Regions from separate parts of the Rhizobium sp. 268 genome, predicted to be linked through region 1. Evidence: predicted binding sites of a transcription regulator. Region 1 holds the regulator's gene; the other holds the start of a gene.

Region 1 (5,385 bases):
TCCGACGGGGCTGCTGGGTTATGCCTTCAACTGGTCGCCCGAAGGCGTCGTCAACGAATATCTGAACGATTGCGAGGTCATCGAAGGCGGCGTGCGCAAGCTGGTCTCGCCGATGGAATGGCACGAGACCGTCTATGTCGGCGGCGTCAAGCTCGAAGCCTTCACGACCTCGGGCGGCCTCGGCACCATGTGCGACACCATGCTCGGCAAGATCGACAATCTCGACTACAAGACCATGCGTTATCCCGGTCACATGGAACTGATGAACTTCTTCTTCCACGAGCTTCTGATGCGCGACAAGCGCAAGCTCGCCGGCGAGATTCTGACCAATGCCAAGCCGCCGGTTGAAGACGATGTTGTCTATGTCCATGTCGCCGCCGAGGGCACGGAGAACGGCAGCCTGCGCCGCAAGGAGTTCGTGCGCGCCTATTACCCGATCGAGATTGCCGGTGCACGCCGCACGGCGATCGCCTGGACGACGTCAGCCTCCGTCGTTGCCGTTATCGAAATGGTCCGCGACGGCCTGCTGCCGGCGACCGGCTTCCTGCACCAGGAGCATATTCCGCTGGAGATGTTCTTGAAGACGCCGACCGGCAGCCTGTTCAAGGCCGGCGCCACCAGCCACGGCTGAGAATTGTTTTCCAACGCGGCGTTGATGTCATCGCCGCGTTGGAAACAATCCGTTGTCAGATGTCAGCAGGCGAGATCGGCGACGACGGAATCGAGGATCAGCATGCCCGCCGGCGTGCAGCGCAGCCGTGAATTGCCGATCCGCTCGATGAATTTGTGTTCGAGCAGAAACTCTTCGCGCTTCGGGTCGAGGTCACGGCCGGAAAGCTGCTGCCAGCGGGCAAGATCGACGCCTTCCCTGAGCCGCAACCCCATCAGCAGCAGTTCGTCGGACTGTTCCTCGTAGCCGAGCCGCTCCTCGTCAAGAATGCCGTGGCCGTCGCGCTCGACCATGTCGAGCCAGGCTTCCGGCTTGCGCTCGGTCGCCGTCGCGATCTTCTCGGGGCCACGCGTCAGCCGGCCGTGCGCGCCGGGGCCGATGCCGGCATAATCGCCGTAACGCCAATAGGTGAGGTTATGCCGGCTTTCGGCGCCCGGCCGGGCGTGGTTGGAAACCTCATAGGCCGGCATGCCCTCGCGCGCGGTGATTTCCTGCGTCGCCTCGTAGAGCACAGCCGACTGCTCGCCATCCGGCACGATCAGCTTGCCTGCTTTGTGCAGGCCGTAAAACGGTGTGCCTTCCTCGATGGTGAGTTGATAGAGCGAAAGATGATCGACCGCATAAGAGATCGCTTGCTTCAGCTCCCTTTCCCATTGCTCAACCGTCTGGTCCGGCCGGGCATAGATGAGGTCGAAAGACATGCGCGGAAAAATGTCGCGCGCCAGCCGGATCGCCTTCAGCGCGTCGGCGACATCATGCAGCCGGCCGAGAAATTTCAGGTCGCGATCATCAAGTGCCTGCACGCCGAGTGAGACGCGGTTGACGCCGGCCGCCCGGTAACCGCGGAAGCGATCGGCCTCGACACTGGAGGGATTGGCCTCCATGGTGATCTCGATACCATCGGGCACGTGCCAGTGCCGGGCAATGCCGTCGAGAATGGCGGAGACTGTTTCCGGCTTCATCAGCGACGGCGTGCCGCCGCCGAGGAAGATGCTCGTCACCGTCTTCGGCCCGCTCATTGCCCGGATCGCCGCCATCTCCTTCAGGAAGGCTGCTGCAAAGCGCTCCTGATCCACCGGCTGGTGGCGCACATGGCTGTTGAAATCGCAATAAGGACACTTCGCCGCGCAGAAGGGCCAATGCACATAGACCCCGAAACCGGGCTCGCCGGTATCGGGCAGCAGCGCAGCATCGCGCGAGGAGCCTGGCGTGTCGAAATTGTCCACTTCGCGACCTTATGCCTCCAGGCAGGTTTCGACAAAGAGTTTGAAGGCACGCGCCCGGTGGGACAGCGCCTGCGGCTTGCCGATGTTCCAGCCGTGTTTTTCCTCGCCGCTCATCTCGCCGAAAGTGACGCCGTAACCTTCCGGCTGGAAGACCGGATCGTAGCCGAAGCCCTGCGTGCCGCGCGGCGGCCAGACGACATTGCCTTCCACTTCGCCGCGGAAGAGCTCGGTATGGCCGTCCGGCCAGGCGAGGCAGAGCACGCTGACGAAACGCGCGGTGCGCTGTTCCGGCTTGCTCGCGCCCGCATCCTGCAGCGCCTTTTCCACCTTCGCCATCGCCATGTCGAAATCGCGTGTGCCGTCCGATGTCTCTGCCCAATTGGCGGTGTAGACGCCGGGATCGCCGCCGAGCGCATCGACCACCAGCCCGGAATCGTCCGACAGCGCCGGCATGCCGGCTGCATTGGCGGAGGCCACCGCCTTGATCGTCGCATTCTCCTCGAAGCTGGTGCCGGTTTCGTCAGGTTCGACGAAATTCAGCTCGGCCGCCGATTTGGCGGTGAAGCCGAGCGGTCCGATCAGTTCCTGGATCTCGCGGATCTTGCCGGCATTGTGGCTGGCGACGACGATGGTCTTCGTTTCGAGCTTGCGCATTCAGATATCCTATTCGATGCCCCAGATTTTAGCCTCCGCGCATTCCAGGCTGTTGCCGGCTGGATCGCGGAAATAGATGGAGCGGCCGCCATTCGGCCAATGCACCTCGGATTCGATCGCCACACCGGCCGCCGTCAGCCGTTCGGCCATCGCATTGATGTTGCGGCCGGACACCCGAAAGCAGGCATGGCCCTGTCCGGTCGTGCCATGCGGCGGCACCTGCAGCGCGTCAGGCGACGGCGGCTTCACGGTTTCCTCCGGACTGAAGATCAACAGAACGCCGGGGCCGCAGCGGAAGAAGACATGCCGGTTGGCGGCGCGGGTGATCTTTTCAAGCCCGAGGACGCACTCGTAGAACGCCTCCGCCTCATCGAGATCGCGCGCATAAAGCGCCGTTTCCAGCATGCCTTCCAGCATGGGGTTCATCCCGCAATCGCCTGTTTCTGCAGGGCGACGAGTTCGCCGATGCCGTTCTTGGCAAGACCCATCAGCGAAGTGAATTCCTCTTCGCTAAATGGCGTGCCTTCGGCCGTTCCCTGGATTTCGACGATGCCGCCGGCGCCGGTCATGACGAAATTGGCGTCGGTCTCGGCCGAGGAATCCTCGAGGTAATCGAGATCGATCACCGGCTGGCTGGCGAAAACGCCGCAGGAGATGGCGGCGACATGATCCTTCAGGACCCGGTCGACCTTGATCATGTTGCGGCTTTCCATCCATTTCAGGCAGTCGTAAAGCGCGATCCAGCCGCCGGTGATCGCGGCCGTCCGCGTGCCGCCATCGGCCTGGATGACGTCGCAATCAAGGGTGATCTGCCGCTCGCCGAGCGCCTGCAGGTCGACGACGGCGCGCAGCGACCGGCCGATCAGCCGCTGGATTTCCTGGGTGCGGCCGCCCTGCTTGCCGGCGGCCGCCTCGCGCTTCATGCGCTCGCCGGTCGCCCGCGGCAGCATGCCGTACTCAGCCGTGACCCAGCCCTTGCCGCTATTGCGCAGCCATGGCGGCGTCTTTTCTTCGAGGCTGGCCGTGCAGAGCACATGCGTATCGCCGAATTTCACCAGGCAGGAACCTTCCGCATGCTTGGAAAAATTGCGCTCGAACGAGACCTTGCGCATCTGGTCGATTTTTCTGCCTGAAGGCCGCATTCTTATCTCCTGGGGTTTGTTGACCGCTTCTACGATTGGCGGCGCCCATTTGCAAATTCCCTTTTGCCACGGCTGCGAGTTTGACTTACTTTTCGCGAAGTATCATCAGCGCGGGTTCGAGAGTTTCATGGGCATCAGGTCGACATCGGTTTCGGATGCCGTTGCTGCGCTGGACGAGCGCTCCAGGGAAATTTTTCGCCGCATCGTCGAGGGCTATCTGGAGAGCGGCGAGCCGCTCGGGTCGCGCAATCTGTCCCGCCTGCTGCCGATGTCGCTGTCGCCGGCCTCGGTGCGCAACGTCATGAGCGATCTCGAGGATCTCGGCCTCATCTATTCGCCGCATATCAGCGCCGGCCGGCTGCCGACCCAGATCGGCCTGCGTTTCTTTGTCGATGCCTTCATGCAGGTCGGCGATCTCTCCGCCGAGGACCGCGCCAGCATCGACCGCCAGGTGCGGGCCGAAAGCGGCGGCAATCCGGTGGAATCGATGATGAACGAGGCGAGCCGCATGCTGTCGGGCATTTCGCGCGGCGCCGGCTTGGTCATCACCTCGAAAAGCGATCCGGTGCTCAAACATGTCGAGTTCATCCGGCTGGAGCCGACAAAGGCGCTGGCCGTGCTCGTCGGCGATCACGACCAGGTGGAAAACCGCATCATCGAGCTGCCGGCGGGCGTTACCTCCTCGCAGCTGGCCGAGGCGGCGAATTTTCTCAATGCCCACATGTCCGGCCAGACCCTGCCGGAGCTGCGCAAACAATTAAGTCAGCTGAAGGATAACGTCCGCCACGAACTCGATGCCCTGTCGCGTGATCTCGTCGAGCGCGGCATCGCGGTCTGGGCCGGCAGCCCCGACGAGGGAAAGCCGGCGCAGCTGATCATCCGCGGCCGCGCCAACCTGCTTGAAGGTCTCGCCGGCGCCGAGGATCTCGACCGGCTGCGGATGCTGTTCGACGATCTCGAAAAGAAAGACAGCCTGATCGAGATCCTCAATCTCGCCGAAACCGGCTCGGGCGTGCGTATCTTTATCGGCTCGGAAAATAAGCTCTTCTCGCTGTCCGGCTCATCGCTCATCGTTGCGCCCTATCGTGACGACGACGATCGCATCGTCGGCGCCGTCGGCGTCATCGGCCCGACGCGGCTCAATTATTCCCGTATCGTGCCGATGGTGGACTACACTGCCCAGCTCGTCTCCCGGCTTTCACGCAATTCGCTTTGACCACTTTGACGAAGACCGCGGAATTTTCGCTTCTTTGTCACGCAGACTTGATTTTTTTCGGTCAAACCTCGATATCGGGCGCATCTGAAGACACCAACCGGAGACCGTCATGACCGATGACACGACGAAAAACGGACCTGACGCAACTGCGGCCGATGCCGCAGCCGACGCTGCCGCCTACGTCGAGAACGATATTGCGCAGGAAGAGGCGCCCCAGCCTGATGCACTCGAGCTTCTGAAAGCCGAAAACGGCGAACTGCGCGACCGCTATCTGCGCCTTGCCGCCGAAATGGATAATCTGCGCCGCCGCACCGAGCGTGAGGTCAAGGACGCCAAGTCCTATTCCGTCGCCGGTTTCGCGCGTGACATGCTCGCCGTCTCGGACAATCTGCGCCGGGCGCTGGATGCCATTCCGGCAGAGGTCAAGGACGCGGCCGATGCCGGCCTGACCACGCTGATCGAGGGCGTCGAGATGAC
Region 2 (5,385 bases), on a different contig from region 1:
CCGTTGCCCGGATAACATCGAAGTCTTCGATATCGGGATCGATCCTGCTGCGATCAACCAGACCAGCCTGACGCGCGACCGTGGCAACAAATTACTGGAAGACAATGAATTCTGTCTCCTGCGCGTCCCATCGGCAATCATGCCAGAGGCCGCGAATATTCTTATCAATCCGCGTCATCCGGACGCGTCGCGCCTGACGATCGAAAAAACGATCCGCTATCCTTTCGACAGCCGGCTATTGCGCTGAGGAAAAGCAGAGTTTCTGATCAAGCGCGCCGAGCGGCTTGACACCTGCAAGCAGCGCCCTCGCCTCTTCCTCATCGCGCTTAATCTGGGCGACCAGCGGATCGAGGCCGTCGAATTTTAGCTCGGGGCGGAGATAGCCGAAGAAGGAGACGGAGCAGAGCTCACCGTAGAGATCGCCGCTGAAATCGAAAAGATAGGTTTCGAGCAGCGGCGCGCCGTTCTCCGTCACCGTCGGGCGGCGGCCGTAGCTCGCGACGGCGTCGTGCAGCGTGCCGTCCTGGCGGCGGAAGCGGACGGCGTAAATGCCGGCAGCAAGTTCAACCTCCGGCGGCAGGCGCATGTTGGCAGTGGGAAAACCGAGCTGGCGGCCGAGCTTTTCGCCGTCGATCACCTCGGCCTCAACCGTATAACGATAGCCCAGCATGCCGGCGACTTCGCTGACGCTGCCTTCTTTCAGCAGCGCGCGGATATGGCTCGACGAGACGACATCGGCATTTTCGTCGCGGAAGGCATCGATCAGGGTGACGCCGAAGCCATAGGTCTGGCCGGCATTCATCAGGAAGGCCGGACCGCCCTCGCGGCCGCGGCCGAAATGGAAATCGAAACCGGTGACGACCTCAGAGGCGCCGAGCCAATCCTTGAGGATCGAATGGATGAAATCATCGGCCGAGCGCTGCGAGAACTCGTAGTCGAAGGGGTATTCGATCACCGCGTTGAAGCCCAGCGTTTCCAGGATGCGGGCCTTCAGCGGCGCAGGCGTGAGGCGAAAGACCGGGGTCTCGGGCCGGAAGACCGTGCGCGGATGCGGCTCGAACGTCAGCACCAAAGCCGGGATGCCGCGCGCCTTGGAGATTTCGAGTGCGCGGTTGAGCACCGACTGGTGGCCGCGGTGCACGCCGTCGAAATTACCGATGGCAATGACGCCGCCCTTGAGATGGGCGGGCAAGGGTTCCCGGGTTTCATTGCGGTGGAAGACGGTCATCGGCTGGCTTCTCTTTATGCAAGGCGTGTCTTCATGCAAGGCGGGGCATCCACCACTTCGGCGCGGCGTTTTCCCGATCGAGATAGGCGTTGAGGATCGCCTCGTCGGTCTCGCCGTTCAAGGTGTATTCCCGGGCGTGGATACCGCCGCTGATGTAGAGAAGGTCGAGGCCATAATTCAAGGCGCCGCGCACATCGGTCGGCATGCCGTCGCCGATTGCCAGCACGCGCTCGACGGGGAAATCGCCGCGAAGCTCGCGGGCAGCGGCCAGCGTCGCCTCATAGATCGGCCGGTGCGGTTTTCCGGCGATGCGAGTGCTGCCGCCAAGCTGCTCGTAATAGGCGGCCATGGCGCCGGCGCAGGGGATGATGCGATGGCCGCGCTCGACGACGAGGTCGGGATTGGCGCAGATCATCGGCACCTCGCGGGATTTGAACTCCAGAAGCATGTCGGTGTAATCCTCCGGCTTCTGGGTCTCATCGTCGAAAAAGCCGGTGCAGACGAGCGATTGCGCTTCTTCAGCCGGCCGGCGCTCGACATCGAGGCCGTCGAGCAGCGGGCTGTCACGCTCGGGGCCGAGCAGAAAGACCGTCTTCGGCCCTTCGGCGATCAGCCGGCGCGTGACGTCGCCAGAGGTGACGATCCGGTCATAGGCGCCGTCGGGAACGCCGATCTGGCGCAGTTGCTCGACCACCTGCCAGGAAAGGCGCGGCGAATTGGTGATGAGGACGACGGCGACGCCGCTGGCGCGGGCCGCTTCAAGAGCTGCGGCCGCCTTCGGAAACGGATCGACGCCATTGTGAACGACGCCCCAGACATCGCAGAGCACCACGTCATAGTGAGCTGTGATTTCCGAGAAGTTTTCTATCCGCCTGGCCATTCCGATTTCCCGATTTGCTTCAGTCACCGGTGACATTGCAAAGGCGCAAGGCGATGGCAAGGAATTTTCTTTGCCGTTCGCCCAGCATGCCGGTTTCGGCGGCAATCTCCGCAATTCTCCGGCCTCTTCACAATTCCGGCACAAAAATTCGTGATTGCTCTCATTGACTCCTCTCGGAGCCATCCCTAAATGCTCGTCGCTAGCACTCACTGCAAGGGAGTGCTAACATCTATCCATGTGGGCCGCTCCGGCCCGCGAATGTCATTCGATCGAGGGATTAGACAATGGCAAGCACCAACTTCCGCCCCCTTCACGACCGCGTCGTTGTTCGCCGCGTTGAGTCCGAAGCCAAGACCAAGGGTGGCATCATCATTCCCGATACCGCCAAGGAAAAGCCGCAGGAAGGCGAAATCGTCGCCGTCGGTTCCGGCGCTCGTGACGAGTCCGGCAAGGTCGTCGCACTCGACGTCAAGGCTGGCGACCGCATCCTGTTCGGCAAGTGGTCCGGCACCGAAGTCAAGATCGACGGCGAAGACCTTCTGATCATGAAGGAAGCCGACATTATGGGCATCATCGGCTGATCAGCCGCTGGCCTTTCCGACGTAGCCGACGGGTCCCAAAACCCGGACACTCGAATTGAGGAGTTTCAATCATGGCATCTAAAGAAATCAAGTTTGGTCGTACCGCGCGCGAAAAGATGCTGCGTGGCGTCGACATTCTCGCCGATGCAGTCAAGGTAACGCTCGGCCCGAAGGGCCGTAACGTCATCATCGACAAGTCCTTCGGCGCTCCGCGCATCACCAAGGACGGCGTTTCCGTCGCCAAGGAAATCGAACTCGAAGACAAGTTCGAAAACATGGGCGCCCAGATGGTCCGCGAAGTTGCTTCGAAGACCAACGACATCGCCGGCGACGGCACCACGACTGCAACCGTTCTTGCCCAGGCGATCGTTCGCGAAGGCAACAAGGCCGTTGCAGCCGGCATGAACCCGATGGACCTGAAGCGCGGTATCGACCTCGCTGTGGCCGACGTCGTGAAGGATCTCCAGGCCAAGGCCAAGAAGATCTCCACCTCTGAAGAAGTTGCACAGGTCGGCACGATCTCGGCAAACGGCGACAAGCAGGTCGGTCTCGACATTGCTGAAGCCATGCAGAAGGTCGGCAACGAAGGCGTCATCACAGTTGAAGAAGCCAAGACCGCCGAAACCGAACTCGAAGTCGTCGAAGGCATGCAGTTCGACCGCGGCTACCTCAGCCCCTACTTCGTGACCAACCCGGAAAAGATGATCGCCGACCTCGAAGACGTCTTCATTCTCCTTCACGAGAAGAAGCTCTCGAACCTGCAGTCGATGCTTCCGGTTCTCGAAGCTGTCGTCCAGACCGGCAAGCCGCTCCTGATCATCGCTGAAGACGTCGAAGGCGAAGCTCTTGCTACGCTCGTCGTCAACAAGCTGCGCGGCGGTCTCAAGATCGCTGCCGTCAAGGCTCCTGGCTTCGGCGACCGCCGCAAGGCCATGCTCGAAGACATCGCCATCCTGACCGGCGGCACCGTGATCTCCGAAGACCTCGGCATCAAGCTCGAGAGCGTCACGCTCGACATGCTCGGCCGTGCGAAGAAGGTTTCGATCTCCAAGGAAAACACCACGATCGTCGACGGTTCGGGCGCCAAGTCCGACATCGAAGGCCGTGTTGCCCAGATCAAGGCCCAGATCGAAGAAACCACCTCCGACTACGACCGCGAGAAGCTGCAGGAACGCCTTGCCAAGCTCGCTGGCGGCGTTGCCGTCATCCGCGTCGGCGGCTCGACTGAAGTCGAAGTGAAGGAAAAGAAGGACCGCATCGACGACGCCCTCAACGCGACGCGCGCTGCCGTTCAGGAAGGCATCGTCCCCGGCGGCGGTATCGCACTCCTGCGCTCCTCCACGAAGATCACCGTCAAGGGTGCAAACGACGACCAGGAAGCCGGCATCAACATCGTTCGCCGCGCCCTGCAGTCGCTGGTTCGCCAGATCGCTGAAAACGCAGGCGACGAAGCCTCGATCGTTGTCGGCAAGGTCTTGGACAAGAATGAAGACAACTACGGCTACAACGCCCAGACGTCCGAATTCGGCGACATGATCTCCATGGGTATCGTCGACCCGCTCAAGGTCGTTCGCACCGCGCTGCAGAACGCTGCTTCTGTCGCATCGCTGCTGATCACCACCGAAGCCATGATCGCCGAACTGCCGAAGAAGGATGCCCCTGCCGGCATGCCTGGCGGCATGGGCGGAATGGGCGGAATGGACATGATGTGATAGGCGAAAGCCTGCACTGATCACCATTCCGGCATCCGGAATAGGAAGGGCGGCCCTCGGGTCGCCCTTTTCTTTTGCGCTCAAAGCGATTCGGTCCGTTGCGCGCAATTTTATGGCGCGTTGCCGGCTCCTGCCCCGGAAACTTGCGCGAAACTTGCGTTGGCGCGTTTTTTCAGGCCGCCGGCCTCGGCGCGGGAATGCGGTGTTGGGGCGCCATTTCTGACCTCATATCGAGTGGAATGGTATCCAAATCGCGCGAAATTGATGTGTCGGCGCGGCTTTCCCGCTGGATAAGGCGAGAGTGGCGGCATCCCAGGGGAAAATGCCGATCCGAACACCCCTTAAAAAGCCGTTGCCGTTTGTTCAAAAGCTCCTATAAATCCGCGCTGCAATTGAAGTGCGCCTACCAAACGGGCGCGAGAGACGATCCTTGACGTTCCGCCGGCCCGAGGGCCGCGGCAACAATCGCCGGTAAAAGCACGGGCATCATGCCTGCTGCTGCGTGATCCTGTTTTTGTGTTTACCGAGCGTGCGGCGGAGGAGCTGCATCCGAACGGGGGAACGCCTTGTTTAAGATCGCCAAAGCCAATGCAGCCGTACCTTTGACACCCGGCTCGCTGGAGCACCACAATCAAAATGACGAGATGGTGGCTCAGTTTTCGATTTCCGAGGCCTGGACCGGAGATTTGTCGAGCGGCATGCTCCGCCTCGGCGAATGGAGCGCGATGCTGCACGGCCTCTCCGCACGAGACTGCGGGCTATTGAGCCTGATCCGCTGCTATGACAGCAAGGACCGCGGCCACATCCTGGAGCTATTCGAGCAGGCGGCGACGCTCTGCTCCTCCTTCTGTTTTTCGACGACGATCATCATGCCGAACGGCTTGCGCCAGCCGCTCTTCTGCATGGGCGAGTCGAACGGGCTCGAGGAAAAATACAGCGGCAGCATGGTCGGCGTCTTTATTTTTCCGCGCTTCAAGCTCGAAG

The links. Region 1 encodes HrcA, which represses chaperone genes, less so after heat shock. Its sites were predicted from a motif close to GTTAGCACTCNCNNNNNGNGAGTGCTAAC; they were not measured.
Region 2: groES (co-chaperone GroES) is a predicted target of HrcA. The motif match lies at 2,307-2,335, and genes of this name have one in related genera.

Annotation. Positions count from the first base shown of each region.
Region 1 is NZ_JAPPSO010000003.1:76,199-81,583, reverse strand. It holds gene OS035_RS06920 (saccharopine dehydrogenase family protein) at 1-631, shown strand, start outside; gene hemW (radical SAM family heme chaperone HemW) at 694-1,896, opposite strand; gene rdgB (RdgB/HAM1 family non-canonical purine NTP pyrophosphatase) at 1,906-2,550, opposite strand; gene OS035_RS06905 (VOC family protein) at 2,560-2,976, opposite strand; gene rph (ribonuclease PH) at 2,973-3,692, opposite strand; gene hrcA (heat-inducible transcriptional repressor HrcA) at 3,820-4,908, shown strand; gene grpE (nucleotide exchange factor GrpE) at 5,018-5,385, shown strand, end outside.
Region 2 is NZ_JAPPSO010000001.1:468,666-474,050, forward strand. It holds gene OS035_RS02450 (RES family NAD+ phosphorylase) at 1-247, shown strand, start outside; gene OS035_RS02455 (bifunctional riboflavin kinase/FAD synthetase) at 236-1,228, opposite strand; gene OS035_RS02460 (TIGR01459 family HAD-type hydrolase) at 1,260-2,108, opposite strand; gene groES (co-chaperone GroES) at 2,393-2,689, shown strand; gene groL (chaperonin GroEL) at 2,761-4,401, shown strand; gene OS035_RS02475 (hypothetical protein) at 4,968-5,385, shown strand, end outside.